Regions from separate parts of the Fictibacillus sp. 5RED26 genome, predicted to be linked through region 2. Evidence: riboswitches for the same ligand, from Rfam matches in the RefSeq annotation. Region 2 holds a riboswitch; each other region holds the start of a gene.

Region 1 (3,086 bases), on a different contig from region 2:
AAAACGAATAAGTATTTCACATGTGATTTTGAACTAAAAAAAACACAGCCCTCTTTAGAGAAGCTGTGTTTTCTTTATTCACTGGTTTTAATACTAATGCAGAACCGCCTACCATACCCATGTTTGTAGTTTCAAAATACAATCATTACAGATTCTTTTTTCTGCTAAGCTCTTATGCGATTTACAGCAACAAGCATTAAGAATGATATACCAATAACACTTCCTACCCACATCCATGCAAGATCCATATTTCCTGATTCGATCGCGATATAGATTGCGGTGGATATCGTCTGTGTTTTTCCAGGTATGTTTCCGGCAAACATTAATGTTGCACCAAACTCACCTAATGCGCGAGCAAAACTTAAAATAGCACCTGATGTGATAGCTCTAACAGATAATGGAACAGAGATTTTTCGCAATACATCCCACTCGTTGGCTCCATCTACTCGCGCTGCGTTTTCGATGTCTGCGTCAATAGATTCAAACCCCGCTTTTGCGGATTGATACATGAGTGGAAATGCCACAACTGCAGACGCAATAACGGCTGCCCACCATGTAAATATAATCGGCTGATTAAAGAGCCACTCTACGAGCTGTCCCCCGGGACCATTTCGACCGAACAAAACGATTAACAAGAAACCTACCACAGTTGGGGGTAGTACGAGTGGAAGTAGGAATATTGTTTCGATTAACGTTTTCCCTTTAAACTTCTGGTGAGCCATGATCCTTCCGAAAAATAAGCCGGCTAAGATCACAATCAGTGAAGCTGTCACCGCTATGCCAAGTGATAATTTGACAGGTGACCAAAAATCTATTGCCATTTCCTTTTCCACCCGCTTATTCCATTGATTTATATGCTGTATTCATCTGTCTTCATCATATCATATCGCTCATTGCTGGTGATGAAAGATGCTGATATTGTCGAACGGCCTTTATTTTTGAGTTTAGACTTAATTCATGTCTAGTTTGACTTAATCAATGATCAGAACGACTTAATTTTTCTGAGTAAGACTTAATTTTTCTTATTTAGACTTAATATTCAAAAAAGATGCTCATCGGATGCCTTAAAAACATCTGTAAATGAAAAAAGCTGCTTAGATGAGTGGATTTCACCCATCTAGTCAGCTCATTCATCCTTATTCTTTAACAGCTAGCACTGAACCTTTATACTCTTTATCAATAAAATCGGTAATTTCTTTCGAATGAAGCACTTCTAACAAGGTTTTGATAGATTTCTTCTCTTTGTCGCCTTCACGAACTGTGATAATATTCGCAAATGGTGAATCTGAACCTTCAAGTGCGATGGAATCTTTCTTCGGGTTCAAATCCGCATCGATTGCATAATTTGTGTTGATCACAATCGCATCGCCTTCATCATTCTCGTACGCTTTAGTCAATAGCCCTGGATCAATGTCTGCCACAAACTCTAAGTTTTTCGGATTTTCTACAATATCGCTTATTTGCGCTTCGTAGCCCTTTCCTTCTTTTAGTTTGATCAGCCCCTCTGCTTCAAAGATTGACAGGATACGCCCGTGCTCAGCAATTGAATTACTTAAGATAACCTTCCCGCCTTCTGGTAGGTCTTTTAATGACTTATGTCTCTTCGAATAAACGCCCATCGGCTCTAAGTGAACAGCTCCTGCATTTTCAAACTTATACTTCGGGTTATCTTTCACTTGCTGTGTTAGATATGGAATGTGCTGAAAATAGTTCGCATCAATTTCTTTTTCATATAAAGACTTATTCGGTAAGATATAGTCTTGGAACTTAACGATTTCTAATTCAATGCCTTTATCCTCTAAAAGCGGCTTCGCTTCCTCTAAAATTTCTGCGTGTGGTACATTTGATGCTCCTACTACTAGCTTTTCTGTTTTCTCTCCACCACTTGTTGATGAGCCACAAGCCGCTAATAAAAATACTGCAAAACTTGCGAGTAATACTTGGATGATTCTTTTCATGATCTGATCCCCTATCCTTTAGTTTCTATAAGTTCTTTGATAATAGATGCTCTTTAAGAGGTGGTACAAAAAAACCTCCTGTTCTCATAACAGAGACAGAAGGCTTCTCGAAAAACGATTCCGATAATCCTCTCATCTCTCAGTGTGACCACTGTTAGATTTAGCACCGTTTTCATATTGATTATTATTCAACATGAATGGTTGCCGGGTTTCATAGGGCTAATTCCCTCCACCTGCTCTTAATAAGAGTATTCCTATCAAATTACTTTGTATTATCACAGGAATTTTGTAAAATGTCAAACACTTTTTTTCAAATTATTCTGAACAGAAACTTTAACATTCTTTACTAACCATTCAGAAGTGGAAGAAATTAATTTATCGAAGTGGACAATAGAAGAATACGTATGATTAGCACCTTCTATTAGTACTATTGAGCTTCCACAATTCTTCCTCTTTCTTGATTCTTCAAAATAGTGAGAGCAATATCTTGATGATATAACTGGATCGTCCGATCCATGGATGAACAGTGCGTTACCACGAAACTGTTTGATGTCTTCTAATGGAGAATAAGCTTGAAGGGAAAGTAAAAATTCTTCGGTTATCGCATACCCTAGATGATCAATCACAGGGTGCTCTCCGTTATAACCAACTATATCTTTAATATCTTCAAATGGATTTCCTACTGCAGACCACGTGATTACATTCCCAATCCTATCATCATCTGCTACAGTGCAGACCGCGACTGCACCGCCTAAACTATGTCCGATTAACGTTATTGCATTTTGATCAATGTTAGGTAGTTTGCTACCAAAAGAAATAACTTCCTTCGTCTGATCGATAAAACAAGCAAACTCATTATCTCCATATTCCCCTTCACTCTCACCACAGCCAGCATAGTCAAATCTCAATACAGCAAACCCTAGTTTAACGAGTTCTTGAGCCGTTTTAACAAACAGACGATCTACTCCAATTCGTGTACTCGTAAAACCGTGACAAATAATGATCAGCGGAAACTTCTCTTCACCTGCACCACTCCAATTAGGAAAATGAATGGTGTGAGCCAATTTTCTGTCTTTCCACCATATACAATCCGACATAACCATATCACCCACTCCTTTTCTCTCTATT
Region 2 (3,086 bases):
GTCTCCTGGTGTTACGAGGTGATTAAGGTTGAAACCATCCACCCCAGACTCTTCGAACTGCTTTTGTATACCATCCGCTACCTCCTCTGGATTGCCGACTATAAAACTACCTCTGTCAGGTGACTCGAAGCGATTCAATACCTCTCCCACTGTTAACGGTTTAGGAGCATCCGTAGTGAGCGTAGCGGCCTTATAATGTCCGCCTTCTGTTGATTTATTGTACGAGAATGGAAGTTCCGGATCTAAATCTTCATATTCCGCGATATCATATCCACTTGCTCCATATTGAGCTTTTGCAGCATCAGCACTCCAAACACTTGCATACTCTTTGAATTTTTCCTCAGCTTCCTCAGTCGTTTTTCCTACCACCACGTTTAAAAAAGAAAAGATTTTAATGTTTTCTGGATTTCGGCCGTGTTTTGTAGCGAGCTTACGGATATCGTCAGCATAAAATCGAATTCTCTCTGGCGTTGGACCACCTACAAAAATACATTCAGCATGCTTGGCCGCAAAGTCTCGTCCACGCTCAGACGTTCCCGCTTGGTAGATCACAGGTGTCCGCTGCAAAGAAGGCTCGCTCAAGTGAGGTCCTTCAACGCTGAAGTATTGCCCCTCATGATTGATCTCATGAACTTTTTCAGGATCCACCAATTTATTGTTTCCAACATCTTCTACAACAGCTCCATCTTCCCAGCTGCTCTCCCAAAGCTTATACGAAACATCCAGATATTCATCCGCGATGTTATACCGTTCATCATGCTTGATCATATTCTGCAGTCCAAAATTCCTCGCCGCGTTTGGCAGATAAGAAGTGACTACATTCCATGCGATTCGCCCATTCGTTAGATGGTCTAAAGTAGAAAAACGACGCGCGTTGCCAAATGGCTGCTCATAGGTTGTGCTCACCGTCACAGCAAAAGACAGGTTCTCTGTTACGCTTGCCATGGCCGACACGAGAAGTGCCGGATCGTTTAATGGAACTTGAAGCCCATCACGAATAGAAGGAGCTTTACTTTGTTTATAAACGTCATAAATCCCTAACACATCCGCAAAAAATACAGCGTCAAACTTTCCTCTTTCTAAGAGCTTCGCATAGTCGATCCAATAATTCAGATCTTTATAGCTTCTATGTCTCTTGTTCTCCGGATGCTTCCAAAGACCATGAGAATTGTGCATGGCACTTGTCATCTCAAACGCGTTTAACAAAATTTCTTTACCCAAAATAATTTCCTCCAACCGATTTTTTTGTACCCGCTCCAAGAGAAAATAAAAAAACCTCTTCAGCGATGAGAAGAGGTTGAAAAAATACGTGAAATAAACATACGTATATAGATCTCCTCTTATCTTTCAAGCTTTCGCCTGCTGGAATTGGCACAATCCTAAAAATAGTTGTTGCCGAGGCTTCAAAGGGCCAGTCCCTCCACCTCTCTCGATAAGGAATCGATATTATTCAATTTAGTAACGAAATATACAGGAATAAAAATAGACTGTCAATGGAATTTAGAGAAATAAAATAATTTTCTTAACAATCAGTTTTTAGTTGACAGTGGTTTGCTTTATCCTCTATAGTGATGACTAATAATTAAATAATGTATCTTATCAAGAGTCAGGGGAGGAACTGGTCCTACGATCCTGCAGCAACCGCTTTTTATAAAGAAAGGTGCTAATTCCAGCAGATGTTTTTTGAATGTCTGATAGATGAGAGAGCGTGTAAGCATATGGAATCTACGTCCTCTTTCGTCTTTGAAAGAGGGCTTTTTTGTTTTGATTAAAAGTAAAGTAGATGATAGCTGTTGATTTCCGTTTCAGGTGCTCGCTTTCCGCGGGGCAGGCGGTGAGCCACATTCGTTCGTTTCACTCTTAAGTGTCTCACCTGTCTAGTTGCAGTGGCTAGCCCCTCGAGGTCAAAAGTTAAATAGACCATGAAGGCAAAGAGCACCTTCCTTGTCTATTCACCTTTTGCTTGTCGGGGCTGGACAAGCCACTTTCACTTTTCGGACTGCCCACCTGTCCCGCAGGAGTCTCGCACCTTACACTCCAATCAACTAATCCCTGAAGATTAATTACAAAAAACCATTTACTGATAAAAAATTTAGGAGGGAACTATGAGCATACCTTTGAGAAAAAATATTCAGGAAAATAGTTTTCAAGAAGCGGTTAGTACCGCTCTAGGACTAAAAGAAATTTTTAAGAAACGTGCAGATTTTGTAGATCAAGAAGGTGTTTTTCCTTATGAAAACTTTCAAGATCTTAAGAATCATGACTTTCTTTCTCTTACCATTCCAAAGGAATTTGGTGGTAAAGGATTAAATCTAGTTGAATTCTTAACCATTCAAGAGCATTTAGCTGAGGGGGATGCTCCTACTGCTCTTTCTCTTGGCTGGCATCTCGGTACTCTTTTAGAGGCGGCAGAAAATCGGCATTGGAATGGTAACTCGTTCGCTGATCTTAGCCGGAAAATTGTTGAACAGAAAGCACTCATTAACTTGGCACAAACAGAGCGTGCGACGGGAAGTCCGTCTCGAGGCGGTATTCCTACTACAACTGCAGACAAGAAAGCAGATGGATGGCTGATCAACGGAAGTAAAGCTTTTACTTCTATGGCAGAAGCACTTGATTACTCAGTCATTACAGCTACCATCTCAGAAACCAATCATAAAGGATTTTTCTTAGTGAATCACCGTGATAAAGGGGTTTTTGTAAAAGAAACATGGGACAGCATCTCGATGAGAGGAACAAAAAGTGATGACCTTCTTTTGAAAGACGTTTATGTACGAAAAGAAAATCTTCTAGTCGTAGAGGATGGGAAGAACCTCATACCTAAAGGCTGGTATCTTCAGGTGCCTGCTGTGTACCTAGGTATCGCAAGAGCAGCGCGGAATTACGCGATTGAATTTGCGTCAGAGTATAGCCCTAACACTTTATCAGGACCGATCTCAGACGTACCAGAGGTGAGAAGAAAGATTGGTAAGATAGAACTTGAGCTATTCCAAGCAAGAACGATCCTTCATGCCGTTGCTGAAAAATGGGTAAACCACCCTGAACAACGTCAAAATCTAGGTACAGAACTCGCTGCCGTTAAACAT
Region 3 (3,086 bases), on a different contig from region 2:
TCTAGTGTTGGTAATAATAATCAGTCCTCCCACCAATACTCCGAGTATGTGAGAAGGAATGAGACGGACTAACCATGCGGCAATAGGAGCTGCAATCACTCCTCCGAGCATTAATGCCCCTACCCACAGCCATTCTACTTGTTCCCAGCCGAGGGCGATGAAGAATCCAATTGAAGCAGATACAGCTACAGCAAATTCGCTCGTATCTACAGACCCAATCACTTTTCTGGTTTTCATATCCTGTTTTGCCATAAGGACCGGAGTGGTGACCGGGCCCCAGCCTCCTCCACCTGTAGCATCTAAGAAACCTGCTAATAATCCAAGTGGAATAAGTTGTTTCTTCGTAAAGGGTTTACCATTCGCTGTTGCTTTCTTTTCTCCAAGTTTAAACAGAAAACGATATAAGATATAAATCCCAAGGATAATTAGAAAGATAGAGATATATGGCTTTACTAGATCTCCAGGAAGGTTGCTTAAAAAACAAGCACCTACAAATGCTCCGATTGAACCCGGCAGAATTAACCGAGTAACAACTTGACGATCAACGTTTCCGAATTTAATGTGTGAAGCGCCGGATGCGGCAGTGGTTACGACTTCGGCAAGATGTACGGACGCAGATGCAGCCGCAGGAGCAATTCCCGCCACTAAGAGCAATGAAGTAGATGTAACCCCATAAGCCATACCAAGTGAACCATCAATCAACTGTGCAACAAGACCAATTAGAGCCAATACGATTAACTTTTTCATAATCTTCCTCCTCAAAATAAAAAGGCCCTTAACAAGAAGTGTTAAGAGCCTTCGGTTTACCGATCAGCGATACGGATTAAATTTTAGTTAATACTATATGATTCAAAAACATAAAAAGTCAACTGTTTGTTTAAATTTTTTGTAAAAATAGAAAAATGAAAAAATAGGTCTTGATATCCATTTCAGATATGTTATGATTTTATAAAATTTAAACTCTTATCCAGAGTGGTGAAGGGAACTGGCCCGATGAAACCCGGCAACCTGCGATTGTAAGGTGCTAACTCCAGCAGAATGTATTTACATTTTGGAAGATAAGGTAATATGTTTACCTCCACTATCTTTCCGAAATGGGAAGGTTTTTTTGTTTTTTGGCTTTTGTTGCTCTTGAAAGTGGTTGATATCCGTTCCAGGATGCTCGCTTTCCGGGGGGCGTGCGGTGAGCCACCTCGACACTTTGTGTCCTTAGGTGTCTCACCTGTCCCGCTGATCCCCCAGGAGTCTCGCACCTTGCACTCCAATCAACTTTTCAATGAAGCCAAAACATAAATCAACAAAAAACAACAACTTTTTGAAAGAGCCTTTGAAAAGATATGAATGTTAGAAAGGGAGGCAGTGGAGTGGCGAACGAAAATAGTGCAAACGATTTTCTTCCTCAGCTTCAACAAATGCTGAGCAGTATTAAATTTGGATCAATCACTTTGGTCGTTCAAGATGGAAAAGTGATTCAGCTTGAAAAGAACGAGAAGATAAGAATTAAATAATTCGCTGACTAGAAAACTAGAGGCGGTTTTAACGAATGGGCAAAGCCCTAAAAACGTTAAAGCCGCTTTTTTTATGGCGAAAAGGAGGTAGCAGATTGCTAACGTACGAAACATGGGACGAAAATACCCGTGATTTTGATAGTGAAAACCCCACAAAAGGCGCGCTGCATGCTTTGAAGTGGGCTTATGAAACGTATGAAGATGATCTGGTTTATGCGTGCAGCTTCGGAATTGAAGGAAGCGTCTTAGTGGATCTTGTTCATCAAGTAAAGCCCCATGCTCAAATTGTTTTCCTTGATACCCATCTGCATTTTCTAGAAACGTATGAAGTTATTGAAGAAGCGAAGAAAAGATATCCATCTCTTCGCATCAAATTGAAAACACCGACTTTATCTCTTGAAGAACAGGCGAGTAAGCACGGTGAAGAGCTTTGGAAATTAAATCCTAATCAATGCTGCACGATTCGAAAAGTGATTCCTTTAGAAGAAGAACTAAACGGAGTAACAGCCTGGCTTTCAGGTCTACGCCGTGAACAGTCACCTACCCGCCAGAACACGCAATTTGTTAATCGGGACGGGCGATTTAAAAGCATCAAGATTTGTCCGCTCATCCATTGGACGTGGAAGGATATATGGCGATATGCACATAAACATGACTTGCCGTATAACAAACTACACGACAATGGGTATCCAAGTATAGGCTGCGAGCCATGTACACAGGCAGCTGTTAACGCAGACGACCTTCGTGCCGGTCGATGGTCAGGTACAGGAAAACGAGAATGCGGGCTTCACGAGAATAAATAGAGAAATACTAGGAGGAGAGAGACATTATGAGTACGCCACATGGAGGGCAATTAATCACTCGGTTCAAGCCTGAAACACCACATTACAACCTTAAAAAAGAAATTATTCTTGATGCAACTGCACTCAGCGATCTTGAATTGATCGCGATTGGAGCTTATAGTCCTTTAAAAGGATTTTTAAACCAAAAAGATTATCAATCCGTTGTCCACGATATAAGGCTCAGCGATGGAACGGTTTGGAGCTTGCCCATCACGTTACCGGTAGATTCTGATACAGGATCAACACTTATAAGAGGTGAAGAAGTTCGTTTAACATACGATGGTGTAACCTACGGGATTCTTAAAGTAGGTGATGTTTATACTCCTGTTAAACAAATTGAAGCAGAGCGAGTTTATAAGACATCCGACCAAAATCATCCAGGAGTTAAGAAGCTGTTCGAACGACATTCTGTTTATGTAGGTGGCGAGATTACACTTGTTAGACGTATTAAGAAAAATTTGTTCCAAGAGTATCATCTCGATCCGAGTGAAACGAGAAAACGATTTAACGAATTAGGTTGGAGCACCATAGTAGGTTTTCAAACGAGAAATCCCGTTCACCGTGCTCATGAATATATTCAAAAAGCCGCACTTGAAATTGTAGACGGACTCTTCTTAAACCCGCTAGTAGGGGAAACAAAGTCTGATGATATACCAGCTGATGTTCGAATGGAAAGCTATCATGTTCTTCTAAAAAACTATTATCCTATTGACCGCGTGTTTCTTGCTGTATTTCC
Region 4 (3,086 bases), on a different contig from region 2:
AACGAATTCAATAATCTCTTTCTTTTTATTCGAAGGAATTCTGGAAAACATTTTTCCTACACCTTCTCGAATCGAGATCGTTTCATTCAAGATTTCATTTACGATCGGCTGCCATCCCTCAGGTGAAAATTCTTCCATGATGGCGACGATGTTATCTTTTTCGGTAACAGTCCCATCAAAATCACAAAAGATTACCGATCGGTGTTGAGTTGTCATTTTACAGGAACACCACCCCAAAGCTCTAATGCTTTTTGAAGTTCTGCATGTTTTTCAGCAAAACTTTCAAAGTCTTCTCCTTTAACAACGGCATCTATCGCCTGACGGAAAGCACGTGCTCCACCAGCAGCTCCATCTGGGTGACCATGTATGCCTCCACCTGCATTTATAACGCTGTCCAAACCAAAGTCATTGTATAAAACCGGTGTTAGTCCTGGATGGATACCAGCTGAAGGGACTGGAAACGATTTGTTTAATGAGATGCTATCTGTTGTTAAGGCATCCGCAATGCTTAATGTTTCTTGACGATCAAGTGCTACACTTCCATATGGTGATGGGAACAACACAAGATCTGCTCCTGCATAACGAAGCAATTTGCCTAGTAATACTGAGTAACCAATTCCGTAAAGTGATGATGACCCTATAGCTCCGGATAGTGCAGGATGAGCCATGATCGGTAGTGGAATCTCTTTATCTTCGGCCAGTTCTTGCAATACATCTGGTCCGTAAGATAAAACGTTAAATAGTAATGCGTTTGCTCCTAATTCTGCTGCGCGCCTCGCTTTATCTCGAAGTTCACTCGTTCTGCCTGTTAAGTTAACTGCGTAGAGCGTCTTTTCGCCTGTTCGCTCGTGAACAGACTTTAATACTTCTTTAGCGATTTTCACTCTTTCTTCAAAAGGAGTGAGTGGGTTCTCAAAAAGAATTTCATCATCTTTTACAAGATCTACCCCACCTAAAGCCTGCTCATATAATTGCTGCTTGAAGAATGATAGATCTTTTCCGAGTACCCCTTTAAAAATACTCATAACTAGTGGACGGTTATGTACGCCTAAGATATCTCGAATTCCTGTTATTCCAAACTTAGGACCAGGAAATTGTTTTTCTAGCTCTCTATCAAACTCTAAATCTATGAGCTTGATCTCACCATCTAACGAAAGTTTACCGAAAACCGTCGTTAGAATTGCTGGAATATCATTTGAAAAGTTTGCTGATGGATAGGAAATCTTAAGCAAGCCCTTAGTTCTTTTACTTCCTAAAAATTGATCAGCAAGTGGATCTTCAGGAAGTTCAATGACTTCTTCCACAATCCCTTTATGTTTTTTTAGCTGCTCTTTCTCAATTTGAGGAAGTTCTGTCCAAGAACCTACTGTAAGTCCTAGTGCAATTCCTTCCGCTTTTTTTTGTAAGTTTTCTTTCTTATCATGTACTAAGTACGTCGCTGTAATTTTACTCATGTTTGTCGTTCTCCTTTCAAAAACACAAAAAACCCCTTCACGAGGAAGGGGTGTCTACATATTGACAGTTCCACTTCCTCTTATCTCTCAGTCAACGTTCGACTGCAAGAATTAGCACCGTTTTCAGTTAAGCTAAATTAACTGAATGGTTGCCGGGTTTCATCGGGCTAGTCCCTCCACCTGCTCTTAATAAGAGTGCAAATTGTTAGAATATAATTTTAATTGTGATTATGACAGGGTATGAAGGATCTGTCAACCCTTGAAAGCAATTGATTTCCGTTCCAGATGCTCGCTTTCCGGGGGGCGTGCGGTGAGCCCCTTGCCGCGTTGCGCCCTTAAGGGTCTCACCTGACACACTCGTCCCCCAGGAGTCTCGCATCTTGCACTGCAATCAACTGTCAATGAAGGTACACACTATTAACAAAAAATTTTCAAAAAACTAATTTAAATCAATTTAGCAATCCGATCAGCAGCCTCTATCAGACGTTCTTCTGATGTTAGTAGGCCGGCACGTACATACCGATCGCCTTCGCTTCCGAATCCGATGCCTGGCGCGACTACGACGTGTGCTTTCTCTAGCAAATAGTCTGCGAAAGTTTCAGAAGTATACCCATCAGGTACAGGCAGCCAGCAGAAAAATGAACCTTTTGGCGATTCTACCTTCCAGCCGTTTTCATTCAAACGTCCGATGAATGCGTTTCGGCGACGTTCATATGTATCTACCAGTTCATCCACACATTGCTGTGGTCCGTTCAATGCCTCAGCCGCCGCGTGCTGGACAGCTCCGAACAAGCTTACATAAAAATGATCTTGAAGAAGGTTAATAGATTCAATAACAGTTTCGTTTCCAACCGCGAATCCAACGCGCCATCCTGCCATGTTATACGTTTTAGAAAGGGTGTAAATCTCTATACCTACGTCCTTTGCTCCTTCTATCTGTAGAAAACTGACCGGCTTTTGTCCATCAAATCCGATTGCTCCATAAGCAAAATCATGGCACACGAGAATATCATGTTTGTTAGCGAGTTCTACTGTTTCTTTAAAAAAGCATTTTGTTGCAACCCCTGCTGTAGGATTGTTTGGATAGTTCAAGAACATAAGCTTTGCTTTGTTCAATACTGTCTCAGGTAACTCATCATACTTCGGGAGAAAGTCATTTTCTTTTCTTAAGGGCATCGTCTCCATAGTAGCACCAGCCATTGCAACACCTGACCAATAATCAGGGTATCCCGGGTCTGGAACGAGTGCAACATCTCCTTGATTTAAATAGCACTGCGATAGCTCTACTAAACCTACTTTCCCGCCAAAGAGAACGGCTACTTCTTTCTCAGGATCGAGTGTTACTCCATATTCTCGTTTATAAAAATCGGCAGCTGCCTGCTTCAAAAATCCATGTCCGCGAAACGGTGAATACTTATGAAAATCAGGTCTATCGGCTCCATCTTTTAATGCATCAACAATATGCTGTGGAGTTGGTTGATCAGGATTCCCTTGTCCTAGATTAATAACATCAAAGCCTTGCTCTACATAGTAAGATACTTTTTTTACAAGCTTGGCGAAAAATTGCTCTGGCAGTTTCCCCATCACTTCTGCCTGCTCAAAACGTTTCACGACGATCACTTCCAGTCTAAT

What was found. A riboswitch is a leader RNA that binds a small molecule or an ion and turns the genes downstream of it on or off. The one in region 2 is predicted to bind S-adenosylmethionine.
Region 1: linked by a shared signal. The riboswitch ahead of IHV10_RS07990 (MetQ/NlpA family ABC transporter substrate-binding protein) and the one ahead of IHV10_RS18315 (acyl-CoA dehydrogenase family protein) in region 2 are both predicted to bind S-adenosylmethionine.
Region 3: linked by a shared signal. The riboswitch ahead of IHV10_RS22775 (YezD family protein) and the one ahead of IHV10_RS18315 (acyl-CoA dehydrogenase family protein) in region 2 are both predicted to bind S-adenosylmethionine.
Region 4: linked by a shared signal. The riboswitch ahead of IHV10_RS04360 (2,3-diketo-5-methylthiopentyl-1-phosphate enolase) and the one ahead of IHV10_RS18315 (acyl-CoA dehydrogenase family protein) in region 2 are both predicted to bind S-adenosylmethionine.

Annotation. Positions count from the first base shown of each region.
Region 1 is NZ_JACZDU010000001.1:1,528,818-1,531,903, forward strand. It holds gene IHV10_RS07980 (hypothetical protein) at 1-11, shown strand, start outside; gene modB (molybdate ABC transporter permease subunit) at 165-821, opposite strand; gene IHV10_RS07990 (MetQ/NlpA family ABC transporter substrate-binding protein) at 1,137-1,958, opposite strand; SAM riboswitch class I at 2,088-2,207, opposite strand; gene IHV10_RS07995 (alpha/beta hydrolase) at 2,255-3,061, opposite strand.
Region 2 is NZ_JACZDU010000006.1:71,027-74,112, reverse strand. It holds gene IHV10_RS18320 (LLM class flavin-dependent oxidoreductase) at 1-1,221, opposite strand, end outside; SAM riboswitch class I at 1,338-1,439, opposite strand; SAM riboswitch class I at 1,594-1,705, shown strand; gene IHV10_RS18315 (acyl-CoA dehydrogenase family protein) at 2,106-3,086, shown strand, end outside.
Region 3 is NZ_JACZDU010000001.1:1,440,344-1,443,429, reverse strand. It holds gene IHV10_RS07495 (sulfite exporter TauE/SafE family protein) at 1-747, opposite strand, end outside; SAM riboswitch class I at 961-1,065, shown strand; gene IHV10_RS22775 (YezD family protein) at 1,365-1,508, shown strand; gene IHV10_RS07485 (phosphoadenylyl-sulfate reductase) at 1,604-2,311, shown strand; gene sat (sulfate adenylyltransferase) at 2,338-3,086, shown strand, end outside.
Region 4 is NZ_JACZDU010000001.1:828,247-831,332, reverse strand. It holds gene IHV10_RS04365 (2-hydroxy-3-keto-5-methylthiopentenyl-1-phosphate phosphatase) at 1-216, opposite strand, end outside; gene IHV10_RS04360 (2,3-diketo-5-methylthiopentyl-1-phosphate enolase) at 213-1,454, opposite strand; SAM riboswitch class I at 1,532-1,650, opposite strand; gene IHV10_RS04355 (pyridoxal phosphate-dependent aminotransferase) at 1,899-3,065, opposite strand.